DNA from 4 places in the Staphylococcus felis genome. Region 1 is predicted to be linked to each of the others. Evidence: riboswitches for the same ligand, from Rfam matches in the RefSeq annotation. Region 1 holds a riboswitch; each other region holds the start of a gene.

The links. Region 1 has a riboswitch for thiamine pyrophosphate ahead of C7J90_RS07190 (ECF transporter S component). Riboswitches for the same ligand answer to the same signal wherever they lie in the genome.
Region 2: linked by a shared signal. The riboswitch ahead of thiC (phosphomethylpyrimidine synthase ThiC) and the one ahead of C7J90_RS07190 (ECF transporter S component) in region 1 are both predicted to bind thiamine pyrophosphate.
Region 3: linked by a shared signal. The riboswitch ahead of thiO (glycine oxidase ThiO) and the one ahead of C7J90_RS07190 (ECF transporter S component) in region 1 are both predicted to bind thiamine pyrophosphate.
Region 4: linked by a shared signal. The riboswitch ahead of tenA (thiaminase II) and the one ahead of C7J90_RS07190 (ECF transporter S component) in region 1 are both predicted to bind thiamine pyrophosphate.

The regions. Positions count from the first base shown of each region.
Region 1 covers NZ_CP027770.1:1,540,599-1,543,817, forward strand. Annotated here, with positions in the region: gene C7J90_RS07180 (energy-coupling factor transporter transmembrane component T family protein) at 1-123, opposite strand, end outside; gene C7J90_RS07185 (ABC transporter ATP-binding protein) at 116-1,522, opposite strand; gene C7J90_RS07190 (ECF transporter S component) at 1,535-2,110, opposite strand; TPP riboswitch at 2,327-2,428, opposite strand; gene graF (glycopeptide resistance-associated protein GraF) at 2,999-3,130, opposite strand.
Region 2 covers NZ_CP027770.1:889,056-892,274, forward strand. Annotated here, with positions in the region: gene cls (cardiolipin synthase) at 1-1,440, shown strand, start outside; TPP riboswitch at 1,565-1,668, shown strand; gene thiC (phosphomethylpyrimidine synthase ThiC) at 2,004-3,219, shown strand, end outside.
Region 3 covers NZ_CP027770.1:531,180-534,398, forward strand. Annotated here, with positions in the region: gene C7J90_RS02605 (general stress protein) at 1-194, shown strand, start outside; gene C7J90_RS02610 (hypothetical protein) at 368-1,042, shown strand; gene C7J90_RS02615 (DNA-binding protein) at 1,152-1,751, shown strand; TPP riboswitch at 1,815-1,915, shown strand; gene thiO (glycine oxidase ThiO) at 1,999-3,108, shown strand; gene C7J90_RS02625 (L-cystine transporter) at 3,184-3,219, shown strand, end outside.
Region 4 covers NZ_CP027770.1:25,525-28,743, reverse strand. Annotated here, with positions in the region: gene C7J90_RS00160 (YwpF-like family protein) at 202-636, opposite strand; gene C7J90_RS00155 (single-stranded DNA-binding protein) at 817-1,170, shown strand; TPP riboswitch at 1,844-1,947, shown strand; gene tenA (thiaminase II) at 2,018-2,707, shown strand; gene thiD (bifunctional hydroxymethylpyrimidine kinase/phosphomethylpyrimidine kinase) at 2,700-3,219, shown strand, end outside.

The DNA.
Region 1 (3,219 bases):
AATCATAAAGTCAAAGTTGTGAATAAAGATAATAAAGAAAAAAAGTGCAATACCTAGAAACAACTTAGTAATAATATTGACCTTGTCCATAAATGTGTATTTAAGCTTCCAAGATTCAACCATGATGTGTCACCTCGCATTCAACAAGTTGAGCATTTTGAATTGCAAAGTGACGCGTCGGATAACGATGAATAATATGTGGGTCATGTGTAATCATCATAATGGTTTGCCCTTGCTGCATTCTTTCGTGAAACAACTCAATTAATTTAAACGTATTATGACTATCTAAACCAAATGTTGGCTCATCCAGCAAGATAATATCCGCATTAGTACTTAAGGCAGTTGCGACACTTAATCGTCTCTTTTGCCCCATTGATAATTCAAAAGGATGTTGATTTTTGACATGATGTAAATCTAGTAATTCAAGCATAGATTCGGTTAATTGTTTCGCATTGTCATGATTTGAATGGTCATAATTAACAAAGATTTCATCAAAAACAGTGTTTTGAATAAACTGTAACTCTGGATTTTGATAAACTAAATACATATTATTCGCTGCATCTTTTAACTTATTTAGTTTCTGATTATTGTAGCGCATTGTTCCTCTGTATTTAATTAGTTGCATCATCGACTCAAATAAAGTTGTTTTACCTGTTCCATTTTTTCCAGTTAATGTAATCCATTCACCTGGATGTATATCGAAATGTGATACATTGTATAGTTTTTTATTTCCTCTTTGAATAGCGCCTTGATTGAATTGATAATAAAATGACTTTGAAATATCTGATGGTTTTTCAATGGGGTTAGGCGCCTTATCCCACGCATTCGGATGCCAAACACCGTATTCGCTTAAAACATCCTCAAAATGTTTTAAAATGTAATCTGGCTCGCCTTGTTGAATGATTTGACCTTGGTGGTTCATAAGAATCACACGATCTACATAATCCCATATGTGTTCAACTTTATGTTCTACGATGAGCACAGTTTGATCTTCCCATAAATCTCTAAGTAAAGACCAAAGATTTTCTGTTGCTTCTACATCAAGCATTGCAGTTGGTTCATCTAAAAATAACGTATTTGCATTTTGTAAGAGTGTCCCCGCAATCGCTAATTTTTGCTTCATTCCACCACTCAACTGATTGATATTTTGCTTAGGATTCACATCCAGTTGAACGCGTTGTAATGCTTCATTTATTAAATGATCCATTTCTTGACGCGCAACTTGGCGGTTTTCAAGTATAAAAGCAAGTTCTTCATTTACTTGTGGCATGCAAAATTGTGAGTCAGGATCTTGAAAGATAACTCCAGATTGTTTTGAAATGTGCAGTTCATCATATTTCATTGGCAAGTCAATTAAATGAGGAACTATGCCGCTTAATACATTGAGTAAAGTACTTTTACCAGAACCTGATGGTCCAAGTAAAAGTACTTTTTCTTTATCTTTAATTTCAATATCTAGACCATCGAAAATTTTGTAATCAGCACTTGGATATTTCAAGCGCAAATTTTTAACTTTTAACACTTTTAATACTCCTTATAAAGTATCATAATCATCTTTTGAAGCAGGTCTGAATAGCTTAGTTACACCAGTTTGATCAAGTGCTTTGACTAGATAATATGGGAAAATACCAGCTAAAACAGCACCACTAATCACTCGAAAGGCAATTAATAAAATTAAATTCCATTTTGCAACTTCATTAAGGTAACCATAGTACCAGTCAATGGGTAAGCTGATAATAGCAGCAGCCATACCGGCTAAAATAGCAACCATTAATGCACGTGATTTGTATCGGAATATAGCAAATACAATTTCACATGCTAAACCTTGAAGTAATGCATAAATAATTGTTGGTATATCAAAGCGACCCATCATAATGGTTTCGCCAGCACCTGCTGCAAACTCGGCAAGTAATGCAATTCCCATTTTTGGAATAATCAAATATGCAACAACAGCAGCACTAAACCACATACCATACATCAGCTGATCGATATGTAAACCGAGTGGCTGAACTGTATTATTAACAATCCACCATAAATTATAAATGACAGCAAAAATAACAGAAATTAAGACTGTCACTAAGATATCAGAAAGTGTTAACCCCTTCTTCATCATAAATGTCCTCCTTAAAGTTGATATCATCAGCAATGATCATTGTTTGTCGAATCCAATTCATTTAAGACAACGGATAGTAATGGTCATTGTGATAATGTGATGAAAATAAAAAACGCACAAGTCTCGTACTGAGATGTGCGTAGGAATTGTTACAATAAATAAACATCATAAAAAAGCGGCTACTCCAATAACCGCATAGACCATGTTTATGAATCATAAACGATTACACTTTCCTACGCTAGTATCATCTAGTTCAGGTTCAAAGGGTTTGAGGATTGACTCCTCATCTCAGCATACACACCCCTAGTGCGAATTTAATTGTTATTGATAATGTACACTGTTAGGTGACAAAAGTCAAGAAGTGGTGACTATGACGTATTAAGGAGGCGCTTTATCTTATCACTTTAGTCGCTCACCAAAATATGGGAATCGTTAAGGTGACTCAGAAAAATGATGGGGAATAGTTGCCAAAAAAATGGTGAAATAATACGGCTCTCAGTCAAATTGGACTGAGAGCATTAAATTAAGGCGTTATGCAATAATGGATTGCTTAACGCCTTTTTTGTTGTGTGATCATAAAGTCTTGAACATTAATGCCTCTTTATAATACGACATAAATCAGTAAAATTGAGTTGGTAAAACATACTTTATAACTTAAGGGTGTAAATAAATATAGCAAATTTGATCGATTCCTAAGCCGAGACTTCTGAGGCGCCTAGAAAAGCGAGGCTTTATGGAACAATCAAATAAATGAAATTATTTATACACCAGTCCGATTTACTATAGAACCAATAATACTCGGAATCAGAATAACACTCACATGTTTTAATGAACTCAAAAAAGTGTTACATTCCTAGTACGTATTATTTCACCATTCAGATTGTCTTATTCAAAAGTGTCTTGAATATTATCTTTTGTTTCTTCTAAACCTTTTTTAGTATCTTCTTTTTTATTTTTTAAATCTTGCTCTTTTTCTTTAGCTTGTTCTGCTGCTTTTTTTAAATCTTTTTCAGACATTGAATATGCACTCCTTTGAAAAGTATATGTCTATGTTATGCCCGAAAAATAGAAATCTAAACATGACTTTTAAGTTTGGATTTAATGAC
Region 2 (3,219 bases), 650 kb from region 1:
AGTGGTTCTTTTTTTCTAATTAATATTATACTTGCTTTTATCATTATATTTTTAGAACGAGATCGCCGCGAAGCCACATCCACTTGGGCATGGTTGTTGTTATTATTTATTATGCCGATTGCCGGCTTTTTTCTATACCTCTTTTTTGGAAGGGCTGTTCAGCTCAAAAAACAAAAGGTATCTGGTCAAGAAATTGAAGATGCGAAAGATCGTGTCAAATGTCAAAAAGAGGATTTTCGTCAACAGACCTTTCAATCACATAATCCAGTTGTAACGAAACAAGCTGATCTTGTGCAATCATTACTTATCAGAGAGGCTAATTTTTTAAGTGAAAATAATCATGTTCAATTGTTTACAGATGGACATGAGCTCTTTGATAAATTGAAGCATGATTTGAAGCAAGCTCAAAAATATATTCATATGGAATTTTACATTTTAAATATGGATGGACTCGGTTCAGAAATATTGAATATTTTGACTGACAAAGCGAAAGAGGGGCTTGAAGTTAAATTGCTCTATGATGCAGTAGGGTCTAAACAATTGCGAAAATCTAAGTTAAAAGCACTGACAGATGCTGGTGCAAAAGTGGAAGCTTTTTTCCATGCAAAAATTATCCCTTTTATTAATTTTCGCGTTAATAATCGTAATCACCGTAAAAATGTGATTATTGATGGTGATATTGGTTATGTAGGGGGATTTAATGTCGGGGATGAATATTTAGGATTAGATGAAAAAATGGGATATTGGCGCGATACACATTTACGTATTCAAGGTGATGGTGTTGATGCTTTACAACTTAGTTTTATTCATGATTGGAACTCACAAGTGTCAGAAAATCTAGCATTACAATATGATGAACGTTATTTTCCAAAAAATGCTCGAAAAGATGGTAATGTGGCACTGCAAATCGGTTTAAGTGGGCCTAATGTCAGCTGGCCACAACTAGAATTTGCCTATTTGAAGATGATTATGAATGCCAAACAGACGATTCATATCCACTCTCCATATTTTGTACCTGACATTGGATTTGTCAATGCGTTGCGTATTGCTGCGAAATCAGGTGTAGAAGTTAATATGATTGTACCTAACAAACCTGATCAACCTTTTGTACATTGGGCTACACTGACTACGGTCGCGATGCTTATGTACGATGGTGTTAATGTGTATACTTACGAAAATGGATTTATCCATTCGAAAATGATGGTCATTGATGGAGAGGTAGCGTCAGTGGGTTCAGCCAATATGGATGCACGTAGTTTTCGATTAAACTTTGAAATTAATGCGATTATGTACAATCGGGATATCGCCATGACTTTGATCGATCAATTTAATGAAGATTTAAAAGTATCGAAGCGTTTAACACCAGAGCGTTATGAAAATCGTTCGAATTGGGTGAAATTCAAGCAATCTGTTGCCAAGCTCGTATCACCTATTTTGTAAATAGCTGAGTATAATGAGGCACTCAACTCAATAAAAACATAGGTAATGCCATCATGATAAAAGATAAATATGTAATTGTTTTATTCCATATTTAATGCTAGTATGTAAATTGTAACAATTTAAAATATCCTGCTAGGGGTGCTTTTGTAAGCTGAAAGAAGCATAATGTTTCAACCCTTTGTACCTGATCTAGATAATACTAGCGTAGGGAAGCAATGACGACAAACATGATTAAGCGACTGCTTTAGAAACTAAGATGAGTATGTTTAAGGTGCTATTGATAAGTGTCTTATTCAATGTAATGCTGTATATCTTAGTTTTAAGCGTGGTATAGATTAATTTGTTTTTCCATGAGGTTGAGACAAAAGTGTTGAGGATTTGAATCGGAACATGATCTACAAAATAACGGTTGGTTTTGTAGCGTCATGATTGTATGATTCAAAGTCCTGGCTATTAGGATACCGTTAATAGGTATGCTATAGTTTGAATACTTTACGTCTCAACTTTTTTTATGGGGTTATCTCAGCTACATGAGTCTCTTAGCACAATTTAGGGGGCTACTTATGAAACAAGAACAAATTGAATTGAAAAAGAATTTTCCAGCGAGTCGACGTATTTATAAACAAGGTGAGGATGCAGATATTCAAGTGCCATTTCGTGAAATTGAACTCTCTGAAACGGTGACAGATAATGAAGTACGTCAAAATGAACCTTTTGTAGTATATGACACAGCAGGACTCTATCACGATGAGTCATATGAAGTTGATGTGACTAAAGGGCTTCCAAAGTTACGTGAAGATTGGATTGAGTCACGTGGGGACGTTGAACACTATGAAGGACGTCGTGTACAATCAATCGATAATGGTTTCAAAAGTGAAGGCCATCGTAATTTTGTTGAACATCCATTTCGATACCAACCAAGACGTGCTCAAAATGGTAAGAATGTCACACAAATGCACTATGCCAAACAGGGAATAATCACAAAAGAAATGAAATATATCGCAACGCGTGAAAATGTATCCGCTGAATTCGTACGTGATGAAGTAGCAAGAGGACGCGCGATTATCCCCAATAATGTGAACCATCCTGAATCAGAACCTATGATTATTGGTAAAAACTTCCAAGTTAAAATCAATGCAAATATCGGTAATTCAGCAGTATCTTCTTCAATTGAGGCTGAGATAGAAAAACTCGTATGGGCAACACATTGGGGTGCGGATACGATTATGGATCTTTCGACAGGAAAAAACATTCATGCGACACGAGAATATTTAATTCGTAATTCACCCGTTCCAGTGGGGACAGTCCCTATCTATCAAGCACTTGAAAAGGTCAACGGTATTGCGGAAGACTTAACCTGGGAAATATTTCGTGATACATTAATTGAACAAGCTGAACAAGGAGTGGATTATTTTACAATCCATGCCGGTGTGTTATTGCGCTATGTTCCTATGACTGTAGATCGTTTAACAGGCATTGTTTCACGTGGCGGATCGATTATGGCACAGTGGTGTTTAGCGCATCATCAAGAAAGCTTTTTATATACGCATTTTGATGAAATTTGTGAAATTTTGAAGCAATATGATATTGCGATTTCGCTAGGTGATGGTTTACGTCCAGGTTCTATTTACGATGCAAATGATGAAAGTCAATTCGCTGAGCTCAAAACATTAGGAGAATTGACTGATATTGCATGGGAGCATGATGTCCAAGTGATGATTGAAGGACCCGGACACATTCCAATGCATAAAATTAAAGAGAATCAAGATTTAGCAGATT
Region 3 (3,219 bases), 1.0 Mb from region 1:
TGACACGATACAACTTAGAAGAGAATGCCAAGGATGACTTAAAGCAAGACATCTCTAACAATAAAATTGTCGTAATCGGTCAAAAAGACAATGTTAAGAATGGTGAAGTTGCCAACAACGCAGCGTATCAAAGTCAAGATAAGGGTTTGGAACATAAACATATGCCATCAGAGCATACTGGTGATATTGAATAATACGAGCTTAAGACTAAAATGTCCAATGTCGTCCTAAATCCTATCACATTAAGTCATAAGGATTAAGACCGTATTCGCGTCTTAATCCTTTTATTGTACCTTCAATCACGCCCACTTTCACTGAAGCATTGAACCTATGCTATACTTAATCCAAATTAAAAGAGGTGAACAACATGGAATTTGTACAGATCAAATCGACACAAGATCGATGGTATGCGCCTGCTATGGCATTTTATAAAGATAAACTAGACCCCCTTGTAACCGAAGATGAGTCCGTCTTCGTGCAATCATTAAAAACTGAAAAAACACAAAACGATTACGTTTTTTTAGTAGGCATTCATGACCAAAAAGTGGTCAGCTTTGCGACTGCACATTACGAAGCAACGACGAATGCTGGTTTTATCATTTACTTAATCGCTGAAAAAGGACCTCAGTGCAAAACATTTCTTAAATCAACACTTGATGCAATAGAAACAGGTGTGAACGCACTAGCTAATCAATTACATGGGCGCGATGTTAACTTCTTTATGTTTGAGTCTACCTTTGAATCACCAAATGTCGACAACGATACAGCAGATGACATTGCTTTTCGACGTCGCTTTCTCATGCAAAATGACTTTGACAAACAAACTGACATCAACTATTTACAACCTTCTCTCAATCGCAATGGAAAACCTGTTCCGTTAGAATTGTATATCAAAACAAATATTCCATTGACTAAAGACATTTATGGAACAAGTATCAAATCTTGCTATATTCTCAAATATGTATTTGCAAACCGTCTTCCTCGCAAGATTATTTATCCATTACTTATCAAGATGGGGCTGAGTAAAGAAGTCAGTGACTAACCCCTTGAAATCAGCAAATAAAGCCGTTACAATAATGAGGAGGTAAGACTTACGGGTTACTGAACGCACTCTGCCGTTTGTCTAAAAAACTAGAAAGGAATCGTGACTTATGCTAACAAAAGAGTTTGCCGAAAAAACAGGCTTAAGCGAAAAACAAGTTCGTAAAATTGTGCAGCATCTTGAGGAAAGAGGCTACCACTTAAAAAAGACAGAATACCGCGGTCGTGAAGCGACAGATTTTCAAGAAGAAGATATCGAATTATTCCAGGAAATCGCCGAACGTGTGGGTCGAACAAATAGCTATGAGCTTGCTTTTGAAGAACTTGAACAGGAAAAAGATTTTTTACAAGTTATTGTTAAAGAAGATCAAAACCATCTTCCAAGTGATCAACAAGTCCCACACCTTCTTAATGAATTACGCAATGAAATCAATCAAATGCGCGAAGAACGTCAAATGTTAGGTCAAATGGTTTCTCAAGTCCATCAACAGCAAGAAGAGTTGAAAGCATTACATACAAAATTAAATCAACAACTTGAATCGAGCAATCAATCGTTAGCGACACTTACTGAAGCCCAAAAACAACAAACTGAGCAGATTAATCAAACACAACAAAGTATTGAATCTCAAGTTCAACAGCAGAAAGCATTAGCACATACGATTGAACGCAATGAGAAAAAAGGATTTTTACAGCGCTTGTTCGGAGGATAATCCGTACATTTTGCAACAATATCTATCACGGTTTATAATAAGTGATGCATGATTAACTTAATATGACAATGCTAGGGGTGCTCGAGTGAGCTGAGAAAGATGAATCTTAACTCTTTGAACCTGAAGTGGTTAGAACCAACGAAGGGAAGCTTTAATACGATATACTGTTGCTGAAATCAGTATTCTAGCGTATCCATTTCAATCTAATCATCCTCTTGCCCCCTACTCATTGGCAGGAGGCTTTTTTATGGAACAAACCGTCATTATTGGTGCTGGTGTCATGGGATTGTCAATTGCACGTCAATTGAAATCTAAACACCGACACATTCGCATCATCGATCGCTCGACTCCACGAATGAATGCATCCTATGCAGCTGGAGGAATGCTAGGTGCTCAAAATGAATTTTTTGAAGACACACCTTTATACCGTCTTGCCATGCAAAGTCGTGCAATGATGCCCGAAACTGCAAAAGATTTAGAGCGTGAAACAGGTATCGATATTGAATACCAAAAGTATGGTTTAATCAAAGTGGCTTCAAACAGCCACGATATAACAGCACTACACAAACAATTCCAATTTTTACAATCACACGATCATACGATTAAACTACTGTCTTCCTCAGAAATGGCACAACGTTTTCCAAAGCTTGATCCTAATCAAAGTGCCGCTTTTAAAATTCAAGACGACGGACAAATCAATGCTAATATTTATACGCAAGCATTAATAAAATCAGTAGCCCACCGAGAATCTATCGAATTATTGACTCATACCGAAACCACTTCTATCTCTCAACAGGATAACGGGGGCTATCATATTCATACGTCTAAAGGAACTTTCCATGCTGACGAACTGATTATCGCAGCTGGCGCTTGGAGTGGCGCGTTATTGCATCACCTCAATATTCATTTACCGACGCACCCTGTCAAAGGTGATGTCAAACTTATCGCATCTGACTATCATGGTTTGCAAGAAACTATTTTTAATGTAAATGGATGTTACATCGTGCCGAAAAAGCCGAATCGTTTCTTAATTGGCGCTACTTCTGAAATCGACAACTGGAGCACTCAGAATAATCGCGATAACTTGAATTGGCTAGACCGTGAGAGTATTGCTATGATTCCTGCATTAAAACAAGGCCGTATCATTAAAGAGTGGACAGGTATTCGTCCTATTACACCAGATGGAGAGCCCATCATGGGAGAAGTTCGTCCGAATCTATATGTCACAACAGGACATTATCGAAATGGTATTCTTCTATCACCGATTGTGGGGAAACTTATGGCGCAATTGGTAGATGGCAATCACCAAGCACGTGAAATATTACAACCATTCCAACCTCATCAGCATACAATTTAAAAATTATACTTGATTTTATAAACGCTTCCTATTATTCTTATTTTATAAATCGGAATTAAAAGGAAGCGTGTTTTTATGTCTACGTTATATATTATTATCAATATCATTATA
Region 4 (3,219 bases), 960 kb from region 1:
AAATGATACGAAATATCTTATTTTTTAAAGTATAACAGTGGTACATGACATACATACACGAAGTATTGATGACGAGACTTCTGAGGCTGTCTCCTCGGAAAGTGAAGTTATATCATACAAATAACGCTAAGATACATTTTATAAAAAATCATCTTAGCGTTATTTGTTTTGGATTATGTCTCAGTCTATTTTTCCTGTTATTTATTGACGTTCATCTTTTAGGCGTGGTTTAGATTGCATCATGCGATTAAAAGTTGTAATTAAATCTTCTCCCTCTAATCCTTCATTTACAAGTTGTTCTAAAAGACTTTCGGCATACACTTGACGCAATGTATAAATATGACACTCAAATACAATAGAGATAGCATCTTCAAGCTGTGTAATATGTTTAATAGTTGCATCAAATAATGCGGGATCATTTGATGGACGCGTGATGACAACGCGGATATCAAGAAGCGTTTCATTTTCAAAATATGCTTCCATTTGTTCTTTATGTATATCAGATATCACGATTTCTAATAGCCAGCCGGTACCACTATTTTCTTTATTGATAATGACACCATCATAAAGTTCATACTCAGTGACACTTCTATTATCTGAAACAATTTGAAAACGGACTGCTTTAAAAGTCTTCATCTCCCCACCACCCTAAAAAATTTAAAATTTACGAAATATTCAAATCTACAGCTATTATAACTTAAAAACACAAAAATTTCTTGTAACGATTGATTTCTATAGTATCTTCTCCCTCATAAAATTAATATCTGGACTTTGCTAAATCGATACTGTTTAGTATACGATAAGCACAACAAGGAGGTGAACAACATTAATCGATTTCATGCGGTTGGCACTATTATTAAACCATTTAAATATTATGATAGCAACGGTAAGTGCTTTATCATTTTCACGGTTTCAGTAGAACGTGATTATCGTAGTCGCACCAATAAACCTATTTACGATTATATAAATTGTAAAGCATTTGGACAGCTAGCTACAAAACTAAATGAAACTGTAACTATTGGTGATGTTTTAATGATAGATGGCCAAATTCAAACCAGATTTTATAAGCATTACGAACAAAAAAAGTACACTACTGAATTATTAGTAACACATGTTTTCAATCTTTCCCAAATTGAAAAATCAGCCCAATCAACTTCTATAAAACTTTAAAAGATTTGCCGATGTTTGAATTTAAAAAAGTCTTCCCATTCCTATTAATAAAAGTCTCAATTAGCTGAACCATTTAAATAACCAAACCTTTATTCTTTGTGAACATTTTATAAAATAATAACTTCCAAAAAAGTACCCTACGAAAATAATTTATTTATATCCTGCCTATATCATAAAACGTTGTTTTCATCATTTTTAAAGTATATGCTTTAGACATTAAGACTGGTTGCGTTTAAAGTTTTGTACATTAGTAAACTTTATTCCTTTCTCTTAGTATTTACAAATAATCCTCCCAATAGTCTAAGCGATATTTGCATTTTCAAATTTCTCACTATGGATTTGAAATGAGGCGAGCATATAAGAGAATATGATTTTAAAATTGCCTTTCAATGACATGAAGACTTCAATGAGTTAGTGGTTATTGAAAGTTAAGAAATAGGTACATGTGGTTAAAGGTTAAGCAGAAGCAATAGATTAAATCAGCTGTAGAATCATCAATGTTTGCTGCTAATATACCTGTGTCATAGTCCTAAAATTGTCAATTTTGAATGGCAATTACAAGTGTTTTCTATATGTCTTGTCTCATTCTCAGTCCATGATACATATGTTGTGAACACTTGTTAATTTGATATTCCCATCAATTTTTGATAGATTTAAATTAAATCAAGGTAATAAAGACTACTAGGGGAGCCAAGTTGTGGCTGAGAAGCAAGTGTTGCTAAACTCTTTGAACCTGATATGGATAAATCCAGCGTAGGGAAGTAGCATATTTCATATTCAATATCAGTATGTGATTTAGGCTACGATGGATAACGTAGTCTTTTTTTATAACAAAGGAGTCGTGAATATGGATTTTAGTAAAACTTTAAAAATAGAAGCACAACCTATTATAGATGCTATATATAATGATTCTTTCATTCAATCTTTACTAAAAGGTAATGCATCATCTTCTTCAATAAAGCATTATCTTCGTGCTGATGCACGTTACTTAAATGAATTTGCAAAGATTTATGCATTATTGATTCCAAAAGTAAATACGAAAGAAGAGATTCAGTATCTAACGGAACAAATTCAGTTTGCCTCTTCAGGTGAAGTCAAAGCGCACCATATATTGTCTGACTATGTAGGTGAAGATTATAACGATATTATTTCGACTGGAGAATGGTATCCAACCGCAGATCATTACATTAAACATATGTATTATAATGCGTATGCGTTTGATAACATTGCTTACACATTATCCGCAATGGCGCCCTGTCCATATGTATATCAGCAAATTGGCAAACGTGCGATAATTGAAGGTGATGTAGCAGAGGAGAATCCACTTAAAGCATGGTTTGATTTTTATGCAACTGAAATGGATGAACTGATGAATCATATAGATCAATGGTTGAATCAGTATGCTGAAAAATTTAATCAACAAAATCAAGACATCTTAAAGCGAAATTTTTTACAAAGTACAGTACATGAGCGAAACTTTTTTGAAATGGCTTTTTCAAAAGAAGAATGGCAGTTTGGAGGAGAAGGTAATGAATAAACCTAATATTGCATTAACGATTGCTGGTACTGACCCTAGCGGGGGTGCAGGTGTAATGGCTGATTTAAAATCTTTTCATGCATGTGGTGTCTACGGCATGGCAGCAATTACAAGTGTACTGGCGCAAAATTCTATGGGCGTTCAACATATTCATAATTTAGATACGTCATGGTTAGAAGAACAATTAGAAAGTGTATTTAATGATGAAATGCCTCATGCTCTTAAAACAGGTATGATACCTACTACAGAAATGATGGCATTAATCGAATCATATTTAAAGAAAATTAAAGTGCCATACGTTATTGATCCTGTTATGATTGCCAAAAGTGGAGATTCACTTATGGATCAACAAGTTCGCAATCAATTAAAGACTACTTTATTACCATATGCTGACGTTGCAACTCCAAACGTTCCAGAAGCAGAAGAGATTGTCCAGTTTAAATTAGACAGTGTTGAGCGTATTCATCAAGCAGGACGATTTTTCATTAATGAAATTGGCGCAAAAGGTGTAG